2 regions of the Arthrobacter sp. fls2-241-R2A-172 genome follow, and region 1 is predicted to be linked to the other one. Evidence: predicted binding sites of a transcription regulator. Region 1 holds the regulator's gene; the other holds the start of a gene.
What was found. The regulator LexA, encoded in region 1, represses DNA repair genes until DNA is damaged. The targets are predictions, from matches to a motif close to TCGAACANNTGTTCGA.
Positions count from the first base shown of each region.

Region 2: the regulator LexA is predicted to act here: its motif matches at 2,663-2,678, upstream of QRM57_RS16950 (shikimate dehydrogenase).

Region 1 is NZ_JARVTB010000016.1:76,402-85,885, reverse strand. It holds gene QRM57_RS19315 (MFS transporter) at 1-1,214, opposite strand, end outside; gene QRM57_RS19310 (SseB family protein) at 1,266-2,177, opposite strand; gene priA (bifunctional 1-(5-phosphoribosyl)-5-((5-phosphoribosylamino)methylideneamino)imidazole-4-carboxamide isomerase/phosphoribosylanthranilate isomerase PriA) at 2,177-2,920, opposite strand; gene QRM57_RS19300 (CG2302 family histidine operon protein) at 2,950-3,108, opposite strand; gene hisH (imidazole glycerol phosphate synthase subunit HisH) at 3,109-3,858, opposite strand; gene hisB (imidazoleglycerol-phosphate dehydratase HisB) at 3,855-4,481, opposite strand; gene QRM57_RS19285 (histidinol-phosphate transaminase) at 4,528-5,646, opposite strand; gene QRM57_RS19280 (LysM peptidoglycan-binding domain-containing protein) at 5,726-6,085, opposite strand; gene lexA (transcriptional repressor LexA) at 6,436-7,179, shown strand; gene QRM57_RS19270 (ATP-dependent DNA helicase) at 7,205-9,265, opposite strand; gene hflX (GTPase HflX) at 9,258-9,484, opposite strand, start outside.
Region 2 is NZ_JARVTB010000012.1:141,594-151,077, reverse strand. It holds gene QRM57_RS16955 (bifunctional sugar phosphate isomerase/epimerase/4-hydroxyphenylpyruvate dioxygenase family protein) at 1-1,650, opposite strand, end outside; gene QRM57_RS16950 (shikimate dehydrogenase) at 1,650-2,567, opposite strand; gene QRM57_RS16945 (IclR family transcriptional regulator) at 2,775-3,545, opposite strand; gene QRM57_RS16940 (MFS transporter) at 3,749-5,071, shown strand; gene QRM57_RS16935 (FG-GAP repeat domain-containing protein) at 5,217-7,883, opposite strand; partial or broken gene QRM57_RS16925 (DUF1254 domain-containing protein) at 8,136-8,554, opposite strand; gene QRM57_RS20990 (DUF1214 domain-containing protein) at 8,652-9,053, opposite strand; gene QRM57_RS16920 (hypothetical protein) at 9,279-9,484, opposite strand, start outside.

The DNA.
Region 1 (9,484 bases):
GCCGACGGGCCGACGTTATCGATGAAGATGCCTGCCAGCGGTGCGCCGAGGGCAACACCGGCGGTAAGCGCAGAACCGTACCAGCCCATGGCCTCGCCACGGCGTTCCTCATCCACGAGGTCGGCCACCTTCTCCGACGATGCCGACAACACAGGAGCGCAGAGCAGTCCCGGAAGAATCGACAGGAAGGCGAGGGTCCACGTGTCGTGGGCGAAACCCATCGGAATGGTCAACGCGGCCATGCCCAACAGCAACAGCATCGGCGAAATCTGCCGCTTCATGGACCCGTAGATGAGCCCACCAACAACGGACGCTGCGCACCAGAAGAAGAACACGATGCCGATCTGGTTCTGGTGGCCACCCCTTTCCAGCAGGCCCACGATGCTCACATCCGAACCGCTAAGGACCATGCCCGATCCGGCCGCCACCGCAAAGAGCGCTGCAACCGAAACCGTAAACCAGCTGAAGTTCCGCGCCACCTTGCTGCGGATCGCCGCCGTACGGGACGTGGCGGGCGCCATCTCCGAGGCAGCCTCCTGGACGTGGGCCGGAGCCGACGCCACCATGGCAGCCTCGGCGGCTGCCAGGTCTGCTGCAGCCCGGTCGGCAGTCTCTTTCGGCGTACAGGCGACATCGCTGCGTGTTGGCGGGTTGAACCACATGAGGAAAAGCCCCGCGACCGAAACCGAGATGCCCACGGCGGTCAGGCCCACCGCCGAAAATCCGGCCGTGGCCACGACGGCGCCAACGGCCGGGCCGATCATGAAGACCAGTTCCGTCGCGATGGAATCCAAGGCAAAGGCCGAACGGCGCTGCTCACCGTCCACCATGACACCCAACGACTGGCGGACCACGCTGAAAATGGGCAGCGTGAAGAGGCCACCAACAAAAACCAAAGGCAGCAGCCACTCATAGGACACGTGCGGAACGATCGTCCAGATGACCGTTTCGGAAACAACGGAAGGAATCAGAGCCCGCCGCAGACCCACGGTATCCACGCGGCGACCACGCCAGGGTGCGCCCACGGCAATGCCGATCGTCATGACAGCGGCAGCAGCACCCGCCGCGGCATATCCCTGCCCCAGGGTCAGGACAATGTGCAACGTCAGGAGCACGCCGGCCGCCGAATGCGGGATACGGGCAATCATGCCCACCACCAACAGGCGCCGGACTGGGCGGATGGACAGCATCTCTTTGTAGAGAGCGAAATTCACTGGCAAATCCTCTTGTTCCCCCGGGGCAGCCCGGAGGGACCGGTACTGCCGTTAGTGCCGCCCAGGCTCCTGTGCTGCACGCTGCAATTTCACTTCAATGGAGTCAACACTTTCGGCAAAGGTTTCCATCCGCGCCCACGCTTCATGCAAGCCACCAACAAGCGCCTGGACGTCCGCGGCACCGAGTCCGTCCTCGAGGTAGAGCACCACCTGGAGTTCCGGGCCAGGACCTCCGCCGGCAACCGTGCTGCCATCCGCCGTCAGCGTGGACACACCGCCGCCGGGCCGTGTCTCAAGTCGGCGCACGGCCGGAAATTCCAGGGCCGCTGAAGCGAGAGCAGACTCCAGTTGATCATCAAGGTATGACGGCGTCCAGTCCCGCTGCTGGGCCAAAGCCCACATAGCCGGCCGCCGCACAACGAACGTGTACTCGGAACCGGGATCCAGCACCAACAGTTGGGCATCTTCCGAAACTGCGGACAGGGCCGCCCGCGCCGCATAGACAGCCACCGGACGGGCTTCAGAATGCCACGCCTCCAAAGCCGCCGCAGACGTGAAGACGGGCATCGCTGTTCTACCATCAGGGGCCTTGAGTGTGATCAATGCCATATCGGCCTGCTTGTCCGCATGCAGGCCGTCGACGCCGTCCGCTTCCTCGGCGAGTTGCGCGACAACCGGGACAAAGACCCTGGCAGTGGCAAGAGCTTCCACGACGCCGGCCTCAGTCCCGGTACCAGCGATGAGTGCAGCGATGGCCGAGGCGTAGCCGGGATCAGCCGTACCGTCGTCGTCCTCGAAGTTGTGGATCCTGGCGTCGTCCCCGCTGAGGCTCCGACCAGCCCACGGGCGTCCCGCCGAATCAGTTGCTCCCCCGGCACCCTTCAAAGCGGCGGCGATGTGTCCTGGGAGCTGACGCCCTCCGTGGCCTTGTTCTTCGTGCTGGTGTCCAGCCTCGTGCGGCATCAGCGTCGACCGGCGACGTCCAGGGCCTCAGGCAACGTAAAGGCACCGGCATACAGGGCTTTGCCCACGATTGCGCCTTCGACGCCCAGCGGCACGAGTTCCCGCAGGACCCGGAGATCTTCGAGGCTTGAGATGCCGCCCGAGGCCACCACAGGCTTGCCCGTCTTCTCGACCATCTGGCGCAGCAACTCCACATTGGGACCCTGCAGCGTTCCGTCCTTGGTGACATCGGTGACCACGTAACGGGCGCACCCGGCGTCCTCGAGGCGTGCAAGGACCTCCCAGAGGTCGCCGCCTTCCTTGGTCCAGCCACGACCAGCCAGGGTGGTGCCGCGGACATCAAGTCCGACGGCGATTTGGTCGCCGAAGCGCTCAATGGCCCGACGGGTCCAGTCCGGGTTCTCCAGCGCGGCGGTGCCGAGGTTTACCCGTGCCACGCCCAGTTCCAGCGCCCGCTCCAACGACTCGTCATCCCGCAGGCCGCCGGACAACTCCACTTTGACGTTGAGCTGCGAGACGACCTCACTGATGAGCGCGGCGTTGTTCCCCCGGCCGAAGGCTGCGTCCAGGTCCACCATGTGCACCCACTCGGCGCCTGCGTCCTGCCAGTTCAAGGCAGCTTCGAGCGGTGTTCCATAGCTGGTTTCCGAACCCGCTTCACCCTGCAGGAGGCGAACCGCCTGGCCATCGACGATATCGACGGCGGGAAGGAGTTCCAGAACGGACTGGGTGGAGGTGGTCATGAGTGTCCTTGAAATCGTGGGGGCGCGGATTAGTTACCGGGCAGCGTCAGGAGGTAGGCGGCCAGCAGGGACATCCCTGCCAGCACGTAGAAAGAAACTGAAACCCAAGTGGGCTTCTTTTGCTGATGGAAGGAAATTCCGCCCCCCACCAGCACGCCGGCGAGGCCCATGAGGACAACCGACCACATCTAGGCGGCACCGCTTTCAGGGGTTTCCGCTGTTGACGCAGGCCTGCGCAGGCCATCCACCCAGTTGCGGAGGAGCCGGGCTCCGGCGTCACCGGACTTTTCGGGGTGGAATTGGGTAGCGCAGAGGGGCCCGTTCTCCACGGCGGCGATGAAGCGCGCGCCGTGCTCGGACCACGTCACCATGGGAGGCGCCATGCGAGGCTGGACGACGTCGAAGTTCCATTCCTGGACGCCGTAGGAGTGCACGAAGTAGAAGCGCTCCTGCTCGACTCCGGCGAAGAGCTTGGAGCCCTCCGGGACGTCCACGGTGTTCCACCCCATGTGCGGCACAACGGCTGCGGGGAGCAACTCCACCTTGCCGGGCCATTCGGCCATGCCTTCGGACTCCGTACCGTGTTCGACACCTGCCTCGAAGAGGACCTGCAGTCCAACGCAGATAGCGAGCACGGGCCTGCCACCGGCCACCCGGCGGCCGATCATGCGGATGGCGTCGACGGCCTTGAGTTCCTTCATGACAGTCTCGTAAGCACCGACGCCGGGAACAACCAGGCCGTCGGCGTTGAGAACGTCCTCGGGCTTGGCACTCAACAACACGTGGGCACCGGCACGTTCCAGCGCGCGGACCGCCGAACGGACGTTGCCGGAGCCGTAGTCCAGCACCGTTACGGTGGGCTTGCCTTCCGGTGAGGACGGCTTGATGACGGCCACGGTGTCGGTAACCGCACCGTCCTTGAGGACCTGGCTGCTCATAGCGCTCCCTTTGTTGAGGGGATTCCCTCGACCCTCGGGTCTGATTCAACTGCGGCACGAAGGGCCCGTGCGAACGCCTTGAACTGGGCTTCCACGATGTGGTGCGGGTCGCGCCCCGCGAGCACCCGCATGTGCAGGCAGATACCCGCGTGCAGGGTAATGGCTTCAAAAACGTGACGGGTCAGCGAGCCCGTGAAGTGTCCGCCAATGAGGTGGTATTCCTGGCCCGCAGGCTCACCGCCATGCACCAGGTAGGGCCGTCCCGAAACATCAACCACCGCGTGGGCGAGGGCTTCGTCCAAGGGAACGGTTGCCTCACCGAAGCGACGGATCCCGGCCTTGTTTCCCAGGGCAGTCCGCAGGACCTCGCCGAAGGTAATGGCTACATCCTCCACGGTGTGGTGGGCGTCGATGTGGGTATCACCCGTGGCCTTGACAGTCATGTCAATCAGGGAGTGCTTGCACAATGCCGTCAACATGTGGTCATAGAAGGGAACCGAGGTGCTGATGTCCGAGACACCGGAGCCGTCCAGGTTGATCTCCACCAAAACGGAGGATTCGCTGGTGGTGCGCTCCATGCGCGCGGTGCGGGCAGCGGACGGCGTGGCGCCGGTTTCGCTCATTGGGACGTCCTTCTACACAAAAGTTGGATGGGGTCTATTGACAAGTTTAGGCGGGCCGTGATGCTTGGCTGTCCAAAAGGCCTTCCAAGGCAACAAGGAAGGCCGTGGTTTCCGGCTCAGTCCCGGCGGTCACCCGCAAGTGGCCCGGAATTCCTACGTCACGGATCAGCACTCCGGCATCGAGCAAGCCCTGCCAAATGGTCTGCGGGTCCTCGAGGCCGCCAAAGAAGACGTAATTGGAGTCCGATGCGGCAGGCTTGAGGCCCATCCGCAGCAACTCGGTGACAATGCGGTCGCGCTGGACTTTGATGTCCTCGACATCGGCCATCAGCGCTTCCCTGTGGCTCAGCGCCGCGAGGGCGGTTGCCTGCGTAATGGCCGAGAGGTGGTACGGAAGCCGGACCAGCCTGATCGCATCCGTAACCTCCGGCGCGGCGGCCATGTAACCCAGGCGCGCGCCGGCCAAGGCAAAGGCTTTGCTCATGGTCCGCGAGACGATCAGCCGTTCCCGTCCTGGCAGCAGAGTCAGGGCGCTGGGCGTGTTGTCGTGCGCAAACTCGTGGTAGGCCTCGTCAACGATTACGATCGCCTGGCTCGCTTCGCCGGCTTCGTAGACCGCCTCAACGACGTCCAGCCCGAGCCCCGTCCCGGTGGGGTTGTTGGGAGAACACAGGAAAACGATGTTGGCGCCGGTCTCCCGGACCTGGTCAGCGGCCGATTGCGCGTCCAGTCCGTAGTCGTCGGCCCGGACTCCCCGGACATATTCCGTGTCCGTGCCGCTGGCGAGAAGCGGGTACATGGAATACGTGGGAGGAAAACCCAACGCCTTGCGACCAGGACCACCAAATGCCTGGAGTATCTGCTGGAGGACCTCGTTCGATCCATTGGCCGCCCAGATGTTGTCACGGGAAAGACCATGACCCAAGTACTCGGCCAGCGATTCGCGGAGCTCAGTGAACTCGCGGTCGGGGTAGCGGTTCAAACCAGTGGCAGCAGCGGCGACGGCCTCCGTAATGGCGGCCTGCACATCGGCCGGGACGCCATGGGTGTTCTCGTTGACGTTCAGCAAAATGGGGACATCAAGCTGCGGTGCGCCGTAGGGGCTCAGTCCACGCAGGTTGGTCCGGAGGGGAAGTCGGTCAAGTCGCTCAAGCTGCTCACTCACCCAGTCAGTTTAAGGGGCCGCTGCGACCGCCAACTAACTGTGACGCCGGGCCACTCCCGTTTCGCGCGGGGTCCGGCACTTAGTTGGCGGGCACGAAGAGCTGCTGACCGGGCTGGATACGGCCGCCACGAAGGTCATTGAGCTGGATGATTTCCGAGATGACATCGCGGGGATCCCGCTCAGGAGCTGCCGCGCCTGCAATACCCCACAGGGACTGGCCCGGCTGGACAGTGACTGTAACGGCGACTGGAGGTCGAAGCTGAGACTGCGAGTCGGAGGCCTTTGCGGGCGCGGTGATGAAACCGGCAAGGCTCAGCAGCGCAGCCACCAGCAACATAGCGGGGATGCCGAAGAACACAATCCGCCCCCGACGGGTCAGGCGCAGGCGAGCGGGAGCCTGGGTGGTGCGGAAATCAGCGAACGTAGTGATTGCGGACATGAGCTGAGCCCTTCTGAGCTATTGCCAATGAGCCGGATGCCCGGCGCCTGGCTGCCAATTCTTGGTGTTCTCCTGTGCCGGCCCTTGCTTGTTCGAACACTTTCTTCGAACAACGGGGCTCAGCGTCAGGTTTATAGAACACATATTCGAACCTTGCTATGACATTTTTAGCACTTATCAACGAACGGTGTCGAGACTCGCTAGAACAAATGTTTGATAAACGCCGGTGGCTGCCCTACGTTTGAGTGAAGAAACAGCACTGTTTCAGTGGAACAGGAGGGTCTGACATTTTTGCGGGCCCGACATCCCCGGACACACACCGGGGACGGAATGGAAAGGCATTGGCGAACATGGCAGCGAAAGCCACGGGCGGCGCGGTACCCCTGCGGAGCCAACAGCCTCAAAAGAGCCCCAAGAGCCTGACCGTCCGTCAGAAGAAGATCCTGGAGACCATCCAGAGGTCCGTGAATGACAACGGATACCCGCCCAGCATGCGTGAGATCGGTGACACCGTCGGCCTTGCCAGCCTCTCCAGCGTCACCCACCAGCTGTCCCAATTGGAAAAGCTCGGGTACCTCCGCCGCGATCCAAAGCGTCCCCGGGCCATGGAAGTCCTGATGCCCTTGACCCTGGACGGCGGTCCTATCCCCGGCGTCGAAGCACCCACGGCGCTTCGCAGCACGGGCGGACTCGCTGTGACGGAACTGGCCAGCGCCAGCGATACAGCGATGGTTCCGCTGGTGGGCCGCATCGCCGCCGGTGGTCCCATCCTGGCCGACCAGACCGTGGAGGACGTACTCCCCCTCCCGCGGCAACTCGTAGGGCATGGCGAGCTGTTCATGCTCAAGGTCGCCGGAGATTCCATGATTGACGCGGCCATCTGCGACGGGGACTGGGTAGTGGTGCGACGCCAGAACGACGCCATCAACGGAGACATCGTCGCCGCACTCCTGGACGACGAAGCAACCGTGAAAACCTTCCGGCAGCGCGACGGACATACGTGGCTGCTCCCCCAGAACACCCAGTACGAGCCCATCCTTGGCGACCAAGCCACCATCATGGGCAAAGTCGTCTCTGTGCTGCGCTCCCTCTAGCCCTCACGCGGGTCCTGAGGAGCCCCTAGGAGGCCTTTTCCGACCCCAGGCGCTCCAGGACACCTCGGACTACTTTGCGGTCGGTTGTGGCCCAGAATGGCGGCAGGGCAGCCCGAAGGAACCCGCCGTAGCGTTCTGTGGAGAGCCTGGAGTCCAGTACAGCCACCACACCCTTGTCACCGGTTGATCGGATCAGGCGTCCAGCTCCCTGGGCCAACCGAATGGCCGCGTGGGTGGCCGACACGGCCATGAATCCGTTTCCGCCGGACTGCGCGACCGCCCGTGAACGGGCGGTCATCAGGGGGTCGTCCGGACGTGGGAAGGGAATTCGGTCTATGACCACCAGCCGGCAGGAGCCGCCCGGAACGTCCACCCCCTGCCACAGGGACATGGTGCCGAACAGGCAGGTGTCCGGCTCGTCCGCGAACTGCTTGACCAGCGCAGCCATGGTGGACTCACCCTGGCAAAGGATGTCGACGTCAAGGCGGAGCCGCATGGCATCGGCCGCTTCCTCGGCCGCCCTCCGTGAGGAGAACAGGCAGAGCGCTCCCCCACCCGAGGCCCTGATCAGGTCTTCCAACTCGTCAAGGGCTTCCGGCGATGTACCCCGACCAGGCTTGGGCAGGTGCTTGGCCACATAGAGCACACCCTGCTTGGGGTAGTCGAAAGGCGACCCCACATCGATGCCCGTCCAGCTCGGGGCGCCGTCACCGATCAGGCCCAAGCCACCGGCGGCCGGTTCAAAAGCCGCGCCTATGGCCAGCGTGGCGGAGGTGAGGACCACCGTGTGGCCGGCAAAAAGGCCTTCACGCAAACGGCCTGCGACGCTCAACGGCGCAATGTTAATGAGGGCGGGTGCTGTTTCATCAGGCTGGGAGTAGCCCTGCTGGGGGTCGAAGTTGCTGTTTCGCGAGAACCACACCACTTCCCTGTTCTCCTTGGCGGCGAGCAGGCGTTCGCACAATTCCAGGATGAGCATGAGCCGTGAGCGCGCCAGTTGCCGACCGCCGTCGACCGCGTTGGAAGAGTCCGTCTTCGAATCCGAGAGGGCCGCGCGTGTGGCGTCGCGCAACTGGTCAAGGCAGTCGAGCTGTTCGTCGTTGAGTCCGTTGGGCAACAAGCCATTAGGCACGCCTGCGATGGCCATATCCAGCCGGTCAGCCGCAGCGTTGAGGGCATCCACAGTAATGGCCGTGTGCTTGCGCGCACTGGACGCTGCAGCATGGACCATGGCCACGGACAGCTGACCGGACACGGCTCCGGTCACGCGGTCCTGAAGTTCGTGGGCCTCATCGACCACCACGACGTCGTACTCGGGGAGCACGGCCAATCCCTCAAAAGCACTCACGGCCAGCATCGCGTGATTGGTGACGACGACATCGGCCTCAGCCGCACGGGACCGCGCGAGTTCGCTGAAGCATTCCTCAGCCAACGGGCATTTCTGCGCGCCGAGACACTCCATGGACGTGACCGAAACCTGCCGCCACGCACGGTCGGTGACTCCGGGCATGAGTTCGTCGCGATCACCGGTGGATGTCTTCTCGGCCCACTCGCGAAGTCGGACCACTTCCTTGCCGAGCTGCGACTGCGGCCCGCCCATGGAGGCAGCGAAGTGCGGAACGCTGGTGTCCTCACCCAGGGAGAACAGTTGCCCTTCGGAGGGCTCCTCGCTGGGGAAGCCGCCCTCAAGTTTCTGCCGGCAGACATAGTTTGCCCGGCCCTTCACCAACGCCACGTTGACGGGGCGTTCAAGGGCGGGATTAATGCTCTCCAACAGCCGCGGAAGGTCGCGGCCGACAATCTGGGTCTGCAATGCCAAGGTGGCGGTGGACACGAGCGTCGGTTTGTTGCTGTCCATCGAATGCGCGATCAACGGAATCAGGTACGCCAACGACTTACCTGTTCCGGTCCCCGCCTGGACGAGCAAATGCTCCCCGGTCTCGATCGCCCGGGCAACGTGTTTGGCCATCTCGTGCTGGCCCGCACGGCTTTGTCCGCCCATGCCGGCAACAGCCCGGTCCAACAATTCGAGGGTGGCCTTTTCGCCCACCGACTCGACGGCGTCCGCCGCCACCTTCTCAACCATTGCTGACGAATGACTCCAGTTCGGCTGCCAGTCCTTCGCGGACCATGACAACCACGCGCGTCCCGGATTCCTCGTGGTCAAGGCTCAGGATTTCCGAGTCGGAGCTGTGCAGCTTGCTGATCATGTCGCCACGGTCGTAGGGAATCAGCAGCTCAAGGCGTACTCCCGGCCGTGGAATCGACTGGCTGATGTCCTCCAGCAATTCCGCGATGCCCTGGC
Region 2 (9,484 bases), on a different contig from region 1:
CAGGTCCTCGTAGTAGTTGGCCGGAATCTGCAGGAACTCCAACCCCCGATCGCGGGCGGACCGGGCTGTTGCCACGAGGTCGTCCACGGCGAAGGCGATGTGTTCCTGGTACGTTTTGCGTGCCTTTTCGGCCTGCTGCGCCGGCGCGAGGTTCAGCACCAGCCGCACGGCTTTGTTGCCAGTCTGCATGACTTGGGAGCGGACCAGGCCGCTGGGGCTCGGAACCTCGGCGAAGGGCTGCGGTTCCAAGGCCAACGCACTGGTGTAGAAGAGGACAGCCTCATCGAAGTGCTGCCACGGCTGGGCCAGGTTCACGTGGTCGATGACCGCTGTTTGGCCGGCGCCGGCGTGCTCCAGCCCCTCACCAAATTCGTGCGTCCATGCGGCGGTCCCGTCCGGGCTGCCTTGGCAGAGGAAGATCTCGGTGGAGTCCGGCGCTGAGATGCCCTGGAACACCTCTTCGTCGGCCTGGACCTTGCGGGCCACCACAGGGGCCTTGAGTTGCTGGGCGCGAGCGGAGGCAAGCACTGGCGAATCGACGTCGAACCCCAAAGCGGCGATAGCCGGTTCCGCATGGTGCGGTGCTTGTTCGTTGATGATCACGCGCGCCTGGCCCATGGTCCAGAGCTGGACGTCCTTGGTGCGGTGGCGGCCCTCGAACTCGAATCCGAGTTGGCCCAGGAGCTTCTCGAGCTGCGCGGTGTCGTCAGCCTTGACCTCGGCGAAGTTGAAGCCGGCGGGTTCGTTCACCTTGGGCAGCGTGGCAAGTTCCATGGGATAACGACGGCGGGTGGCGGCTTTGCCTTCCGGTGCCGCTGCTGTTGGGGTGCTCGCGAGCCACTTGGCGCTCTGCTCCTCCAGCCAGATCAGCGAGCGCATGGCATCCACTGCGGTCCGCTCAACGTCGGACTGGCGGAACACGTCGTTGAACACTTCAAGGGAAACCGGGCCCGTGTAGCCTGCCCGGACAACGTGGCCCATGAACTTGGCGAGCTCGAACTGTCCCTCCCCGGGGAAAACCCGGTAGTGCCGGCTCCAGGAGAGGACATCCATGGAGAGCTTGGGGGCATCGGCCACCTGGACGAAGAAGATTTTTTCCGCATCGATGTCCTCGATGGGCGCGGTGTCCCAGTCGCGGGAAAGGATGTGGAACGAGTCCAGGCAGGTGCCGAGGTTGGGGTGGTCCACCATCTCAACCAGGCGGTAAGCGTGCTCGTAGTCGTTGACGTACTTGCCCCAGGCCAAGGCTTCGTAGGCAACCTTCACGCCGTGGTCCCCGGCCAGCGCCGCGAGTTCGGCGAGCTGTTCAGCCCGCAGCTGGTCGTCGTCAATGGTTGCCGTGGCCACGTTGGAGCACACCAGGATGGTGTCCATGCCAAGGCGTTCCATCAGGTTGAACTTTGCCTCTGCACGCTTGAGGTTGGCCTTCAGCAGGTCCGGAGTGACGCCGTCGAAATCCCGGAACGGCTGGTAGAGGTCAAGGCCCAAGCCGAGATCGGCGGCCATCTTCCGGACTTCCTCCGGGCTGAGGGATGAGGTGACCAGGTCCTGCTCGAAGATCTCGATGCCGTCAAAGCCCGCAATGGCGCAGGCCTGCATCTTCTCTTTCAGCGTGCCGGACAGGCAGACGGTGGCGATTCCGGTGCGCATCAGCGGGAAGCCTTTGCCAGGGTGCCCACGTTGAGGGTGGCAGCGGTGTCTTCCAAGGCGATCAGCTCCAGGAAGTGGGCCCGCATCCGCTCACGGTCCGCAACGCGTCCCGTGATGAGTTGGAAGGCGTCTGCGGCCTGACCGACCGCCATGCGACCGCCGTCGAGGACGGCGCAGCCCTTGGCCCGGGCCTCGCGGACCAGCTGCGTTTCGATGGGGCGATACACGATGTCCGCAACCCAGTGCCGCGGCTCCAGGAGTTCGATGTCCAACGGCAGGCCCGGGTGGGCGGCCATGCCAATGGGCGTGCAGTGAACCAAGCCGTCAGCGCTGGGCATGAGCTGTGGGAGTTCGTCCGGCGTGCGCGGCGTGACGCTCGCTTCCGGAAAGAGCTCGCCGAGTTCCGCGGCGCGCTCAGCCGCCCGGTCCGCATCCATGTCCACCAGGTCCAGTTCCTTGACGCCTGCCGTAAGCAGTGCGTAGGCGACGGCGGACCCGGCGCCGCCAGCGCCCAACTGGACGACGCGGTTGAGTTTCGCGTCCGGAAGTCCGTCGGCGAGCGCCGAGCCAAAGCCGGAGAAGTCCGTGTTGTGTCCGATGAACCGGCCGTCCTGAACCAGGACCGTATTGACGGCACCCAGGCGCGCGGCGTCGTCGGAAATTTCGTCGAGGTGCTTCATCACCAGCTGCTTGCAGGGGTGCGTGATGTTCAAGCCGTTGAAGCCCATGCGCTGGGCGGCGGTCAGGAGATCCCCGACGGCGGTGGCCGGCAATGCGAGTTCAAGCAGGTCGACGGGGCGGTACAGCAAGCGAAGGCCCTGCACATCGGCTTCGCGTTCATGCATGGGCGGAGTGAGCGAGGGCATGACGCCTTCGCCTATCAGGCCCACCAGAACGGATTCGGCTCGGTTGCTCATCCTCAAGCTCCTTCTAACTTCAGCACCGCGGACAAGTGGCGTTTTCTGGGCGCCGCGTGCCGGGTGTTATTTACGTTACTACAGATGTTCATATTCCGCACGCTTGTTCTTATCGCGAACAAACACTAGTTACGGTTCGCGTTGTGGGGCCCGCTCTGCGTGGTATTCCTGGGATTTAGCGCGCAAAGCTGGCCTCACAACGAGGGATCAGCGCCTCGGCAGGCGGGCCGCGAGTTCGGCCGCGGCCTCTTGCAATGTGGGGACGTGCGCGATGAGCTCCTCCATGGTGAGCCGGAAGACCGGCACGGCCGTGGCCAAGGACGCGAAAGCGTGGCCCTGGGAATTGAGGACGGGAACGGCGACGGCGCGCATGCCGATTTCGTTTTCCTCGTCCATCACTGCGTAGCCCTGGCGGCGCACCTGCTCGATCTCAGCGCGGAATGCGTCACGATCTGTGATGGAGTGCTCCGTGAGCGCCTCCAACGGAAGCTCCTCCAGGAGTCGCTTGCGCTCGATTTCCTCCTCGAAAGCCACAATCGCCTTGCCCACTGAGGTTGTATGCAACGCTCCCAGGTGGCCGGGGTCGCTGGTGACGCGGAACGTCTTGGGTCCGTCCACCTTGTTCACCGTCAGGTGATGGTTTCCATCCCGGACGGACAGGATGGTGGCCTCATGGGTGCGCTCGGTGACCCGCTGGAGGACCGGCAAGGCTGTGGCCGCGAAGCCGTGGTGGTTCGATACCCGCTGGCCCAGCTGGAATACCCGCAGGCCCAGGTGATACCGCCTTCCGTCGGGTTCGTAATCGACGAAACCGTCGCGGGTCAGGGATCCCAGCAGGCGGTAGGTAGTGCTGAACGGGAGGCCCGCACTCCTCGCCAAGTCCGCTGCACTGGCCCCACGTGGTTCTTCGCCAAGCAATACCAACAGGCTCAGGGCCTTGCCGACCATGTCGGTCTTTGTGTCGTCTTTCACACTCATGGTTCGATGCTCTCACATGGTGAGAGCTATTTCTAGATGGTGGGGACATCTGTTGACAAGTGACCGCACTCACAGCCACTATTGCTGTATTGCACAAGTAGCTCTCACCATGTGGTTACTTTGAGGGATGATCTGGCCGCACCTCGCTCTGGTCTCCCACAGACGCTAGATCCGCGACATCGTCGTCACAGAAGGAACACCCAATGAGCCAAACAATGCCGTCAGCGACGCCAGGCACTGAAACCATCACCGGAACACCCCGCAAAGCAGCCCTCGCCAGCTTCCTGGGCAGCGCCGTCGAATACTACGATTTCTTCATCTTCGGCTCGGCGGCAGCACTGATTTTCCCGCACGTCTTCTTCCCGGACGCTGATGCCAACGCATCCATCATGTCCTTCGCGACCTTTGGCTTCGCCTACGTCGCCCGCCCCATCGGCGCCATCATCCTTGGCCACTTCGGCGACAGGATCGGCCGCCAAAAAGTCCTCATGTTCACCCTGGTGCTCATGGGTGCGGCAACGTTCGTCATCGGCTGCCTCCCGGACTTCAAGACCATCGGCTGGTGGGCACCCGTGCTGCTGGTCCTCGCCCGCCTTGCCCAGGGTCTTTCGGCCGCAGGTGAGCAGGCCGGCGCATCATCGATGACCCTTGAGCACGCTCCGGACAACCGCCGCGCGTTCTTCACGTCGTGGACCCTGACCGGTACGCAGGGCGGCCAGATCCTTGCGGCCCTCGTCTTCATTCCCGTGGTGGCATTGCCGGACGAGATCAAGTACGGCATCGGCTGGCGCATCCCCTTCTGGCTCAGCGCCGTGGTGGTCATTGTGGCCTTCTTCATCCGCCGCACCCTTCACGAGCCGCCGGCATTCGCGGAGGCCAAGAAGAACAACCAGATCTCCAAGCTTCCCGTCGCCGACCTCCTTCGCCTGCACTGGCGCGATGTCCTCCGGGTCGTTTGCTGCGCCTTCATCGCCGCCGTCAGCACCGTGTTCGGCACCCTCGCCATCAAGTACGCCCAGGATGTGGCGCACGTCAACAGCACCATCACGCTGTGGTTGGTTGTTGCGGCCAACGTCGTAGCCCTCGGAACCCAACCATTGTTCGGTAAGCTCGCGGACAAGATCGGCCGGAAGCCCGTCTTCATCTACGGAGCCATCGCCAGCGCCATCATGACCCCGGTGTTCCTGCTGACCCTCGAAGGCGGCAATGTTCCACTCATGTTCCTGGTCTCCGTGGTCTACTTCGCCTTCGGATACGCAGCAGCGAACGCCGTATGGCCTTCCTTCTACGGGGAAATGTTCAGCACGAAGGTCCGCTTCTCGGGCCTGGCCATCGGCACCCAGCTCGGCTTCCTCATGGCAGGATTCGCTCCGGCGATCGTGACTGCACTTGGCGGGACCAAGCCCGGCGGATGGGTCCAGATCTCCATCTTCACCGCAGTGATTTGTGCCATCGCAGCAGTCTCCGCGATGACGGCCCGCGAATCAGCCAAGGTTCCCACCGCGGAACTCGGGCTGCGCAAGTAGCTCGCAACGTTCCTGCCCACTTAGTGGCCACCAGCCCACGAAGTGCCCGGAATGTCCCTCGACATTCCGGGCATTTTGCTGTCCGAACACTGGCGGCGAGAACGGTAACCGGGAAGGAGCGCAACCCCGGGACACCCACAGGGAACTACCGCGGGTTCAGCGAGACCGGCTTGAACTGGCCCGCACCGGTACCGGAGTAGAGCAGCAAGGTCCCGTCGCTGGCTACGCCCACCACGGACGGGTCCCCAGTGCCTGTGAATCCGTTGCCCAAGGCCGCGATGTTGGAGAACATGTTCCATCCGGATCCCAGGTACGAACGCGCGAGGAACCCGCCCGAGCCATTGCCCGGATAAAGCCACAGTCCACCATCCGGGGCACGTCCAAGGAGGTCTTCCTTGCCGTCGCCGTTGAAGTCGCCGGCCTGCAAGACCAGGTTGAACATGTCCCAGCCCGTGCCGATCTGCTTGCGGGCAAGGAATCCGCCGGCACCGTTCCCGGGGTACACCCACAAAACGCCGTCGGCAGTCTGCCCCACAATGTCCGCGCGGCCATCACCCGTGAAGTCCCCAGGTGCCAGCAACTGCGTGAACCCTTGCCAGCCCTCGCCGATCTGCCTCCGGGCCAGGAACTGGGCTTTGCCGTCGGTCGGATACAGCCACAGTGAACCGTCCGACGCCCGTGCAACAAGATCAGGGTGGGCATCGCCGTCGAAATCTCCTGCACTGACCACGGAAGTGAAGACGTTCCAGCCGGATCCCACCTGCACGCGCGGCAGGAAGCCACCCGAACCGTTCCCGGGATACAGCCACAACACACCATTGGTGGCGCGGGCAAGAATGTCCGCAACCCCATCGCCGTCGAAGTCGCCTGCCTCCCACACCTGGCTGAATTGGTTCCAACCGGTGCCGATGGTCAGGCGGTCGGCGAAGCCGGAGCCGTCGCCTGGATAGAGGGTCATCGCGGAACCATTGCCGAGGACATCTGCGATCCTGTCACCCGTAAAGTCCTGCCCGCCCATGATGTCGCCTGCCAGGTTCCAACCGCTCCCGACGGCGGAACGCGGCAGGAAAGCGCCCTTGCCATCCCCCGGGTAGGAAAAGAGCGTTCCATCAGCGGAGCGGGCGAGGAGCCCTGCCGAACCGCCGCCGAAGGTACCGGCCGGGGCGAGGCTGGTGAAGACGTCCCACCCTTGACCGATCCGAATGGGCGGAAGGAAACCACCCGAGCCGTTGCCTGGATATAGCCAGAGCAGGCCTTCGCTGTCGGCGGCGATGACGTCGCTCCAGCCGTCACCATTGAAATCGCCCGGAGCAACCAACTTCGTGAAGCCCTGCCAGCCGACACCGATCTGCGCCCGCGGCAGGAAGCCACCCTTTCCGTTGCCCGGATAAAGCCAAAGCGTGCCATCGCTGGCGCGCGCCATGATGTCCGCGAAACCGTCACCGTTGAAATCGGAAGTGCCGAACACCGAGTTGAAAATGTCCCAGCCGGTGCCGATCCGCACTGGATCCTCAAGGCGGTTGCCGGGGAGGCCCGCGAAGAGGACCAGTGACCCGTCCGCTTCGCGGGAAACGACGTCGGCCAGCTTGTCGCCGTCAAAATCGCCAGCAGAGAAGCTGATGCGCGTTTTCAAGTTGACGTCAGCGTTGATGGTCACCGACGCCGATGTCTTACTGACCGCATTAATGGTCACCTGGGTCCCGGTGTATGTCGTGAACGTGCTGCCCGCCTGCCATGCGTGGTTCTTGGCGTAGTAAGGCTCGGTAAAGGGCACCGTTGACGGCATCAGGATCAGCGACGAGGCAATGGTGGCACCGCCCCGCTGGACAACCTTTACGCCCATGTTGCCCTGCGGCCTGCCGGCGTCGCCCAAATAGCTGTCGTAGCCGGCTGGTTCCCTCAACTCCAGGTAATAGACCTCTTTGCTGATGGGGTCGGTGAACTTGATGGCACGCTGCGCGTCGGTGCCGCCCCAGGGCTTCAGCGTGTAGCTCTTGACGCCTGTGGCCACTCCGACGTCACGGATTTCGTCGCCGCGTCCCAGCCGCGCATAATCCCAAAACGTTGAACTGACTACGGGTTGGGCGTACTGCGCTGCGCCCATGAGGTCGGTGGTGTCGCCGTACTCGCGGATGTAGCAGGAGGGGTCCGTAAAACGTCCGTCGCTGTTAACGCCGACGTCGGATGCGCCGCTGCCGCACTGCAGTGCGTCTGCGTGCATCAGGCCGATGACATGACCGAACTCGTGGCTCATCACGTTGTTCGAGAAGTTGCTGAGCTGCGGCATGAGAACCCGACCACTGTAGGCTCCGCTGCTGTACCCGGCCCCCAACGCGTTGCCGGACAGCGTGGACGTGGGGATGAAGATGACCAGGGCGGTGTACGGACTGGCCGACCATTGAAGCTCGCTGGTGATCGTGGAAATGATGGTGCCGTAGCTGTCCGCTGAGCGGGCCTTCGACTGGAAGCCCTCCACCCTGCTGTTGACGGTCATGGAGAGCTTGTTGTTCGTCATGGCCTTCCAGTAATTACTGGTGGACACCACGGCATTCTCGGCACCGGCCATGGAAACGGGGTTGCCGTTGTCTGCAAGCTTTGCCGTCACCAACCGCACTCGGATGTCGCCGCTGGGCCCGGTGGCCGCCACCGTGTTGTCCGGCGCGGTGTCCGACGGCGAAGCGTCGGGTCCTTCGAAAGTATGGTCCGAGTGTGGCGTCCCCTCCACGAACCGGACATTCGGATTGTCCGGCCCCGGAACCGGCACGGCCGTGGCCGGAGCCTGAACGAAAAACAGACCAGTGGCAAAAACCATTAGACCTGTGGACAACGCGATGGATCGCCGCAAAACTCCCATTGAATCTCCTGGGGAACGGAGCCTGTGGTTCCTGTGAGTCTCAAGAACCACAGTCAGGTTACAGGCGGCTCGACAGTACCCTGCGCACATGCGCGCGTAACGTCGGCGAGTCTTTGTAGCTTCGGGTGGGGGGCTTTGAGGGTCTCCGGTGGGGGAGATCCGGGACAATCCTTGGACCCGCGTGGGGCCCGCGGGATGGGGTATGGCGGCTCAAGGCCTATTTGCCGGTGTGAGCCGGATCTGTTTCGCGAGTTCGTAGGCTGTGTTGCGGTCCTCGTCGTTGGCTGCGAAGACCCGGCCGATGAGCAGCGCCGAGTTGTGGGGCAGGTCGATCCGGGTCATGCCTGGTGGGTATCGCCGGGCCATTTGGCTGCGCAGAGTAAGAAGTCGCCGGTGGCCGTTCCGGTAGTGCGTTTGCCCACGTAGGCAAAGTTCGAGCCACTGGCCGCGTCCGTGAACTGGACACTGTAATAGCGCTGCCTCATCTCGGGCACGTGCAGCACTTGTGGTCCGGCACTGACATCCAACCAGCCACCAAAGTAAAGGAGTTCATCTGTGCCGGTAGCGTTGACGCTCCCTGCCAAGGCGGACTCAGATGCTCTCTCAGGGACGGCGTACAGCGTGTTCACCGGGATCGGTCCGCCGCCCAGCCCTCGCCGGACAATTATTCGTTTGAACCCGCTGACTGTGATCCGCGGCCAGCGCCGTACTTCAGGATGAGGCGATTCATGACGGCACCGGCGTGGACGGCACCCGCAAAACCGGGGGAGGCTCGTATCGACCGCTAACGATAGCGGCTCCGGGTGAATAGACGCGGAGCATGAGCCGAAACAGACCGCGAGGTGTCGCCACCCAGTTCAGCCCCGCTGACGGTGGTGGATTTGATTGGAGCAGAATGTCGATTGAGCCGTCCGCGTTCGCCAGCAGGCCAGAGTGGCCGTTTACGCTTGCCCGCCCGGTAGTGGTGTTGACCTGATACCCCACGGTGTCTGTCGCAGTAAGCGACCAGAAGGCATCATTCGGGGGAAGCTGGCCCGCCGGGAAATGAAGACGATAAACACGCTCGCCGCTGAGGCGTTCCCCCGCGAGATCCCTGCTCGCTGTCCAGTAAGCCGCCTCTTCAAACACGTTGACTACCGGCAGTGCCTTCTGCGAAGCCGCACGAACCAGTAGTCCGTTGCCGGGACGGCCGGCCGCGCGAATTGCGCTCCAGCCGTTAACGGTCTCCGCTCACGATCGCCACCGCATCACAGCGCACCGGCCTTCACGATCACGAAAAGGGTGACCTGCGTATTCATGGACGAAAATCTAGTCCGAATTCCGCGCAGCGCCAGCCCGGGCGAGGAGAAGGTCTCACGACTTAGGAGCTGTCAGCTTTGTTTGTATGGCCTTGGCGATCTTTTGGACCTTGTCGCCGTAGCCGCCGTTCAGCGCTGTGTCCTTGATCTTTTGCGCGTCGCTGTCACGTTCGGCAGCCGGGGCGGCCTCGAGCGTCTTCAGGTCGGACTGAAGCGTTTCGGGCAGTTTGCTGAATGCCTTGTCGTGGTGGATCAGGATGT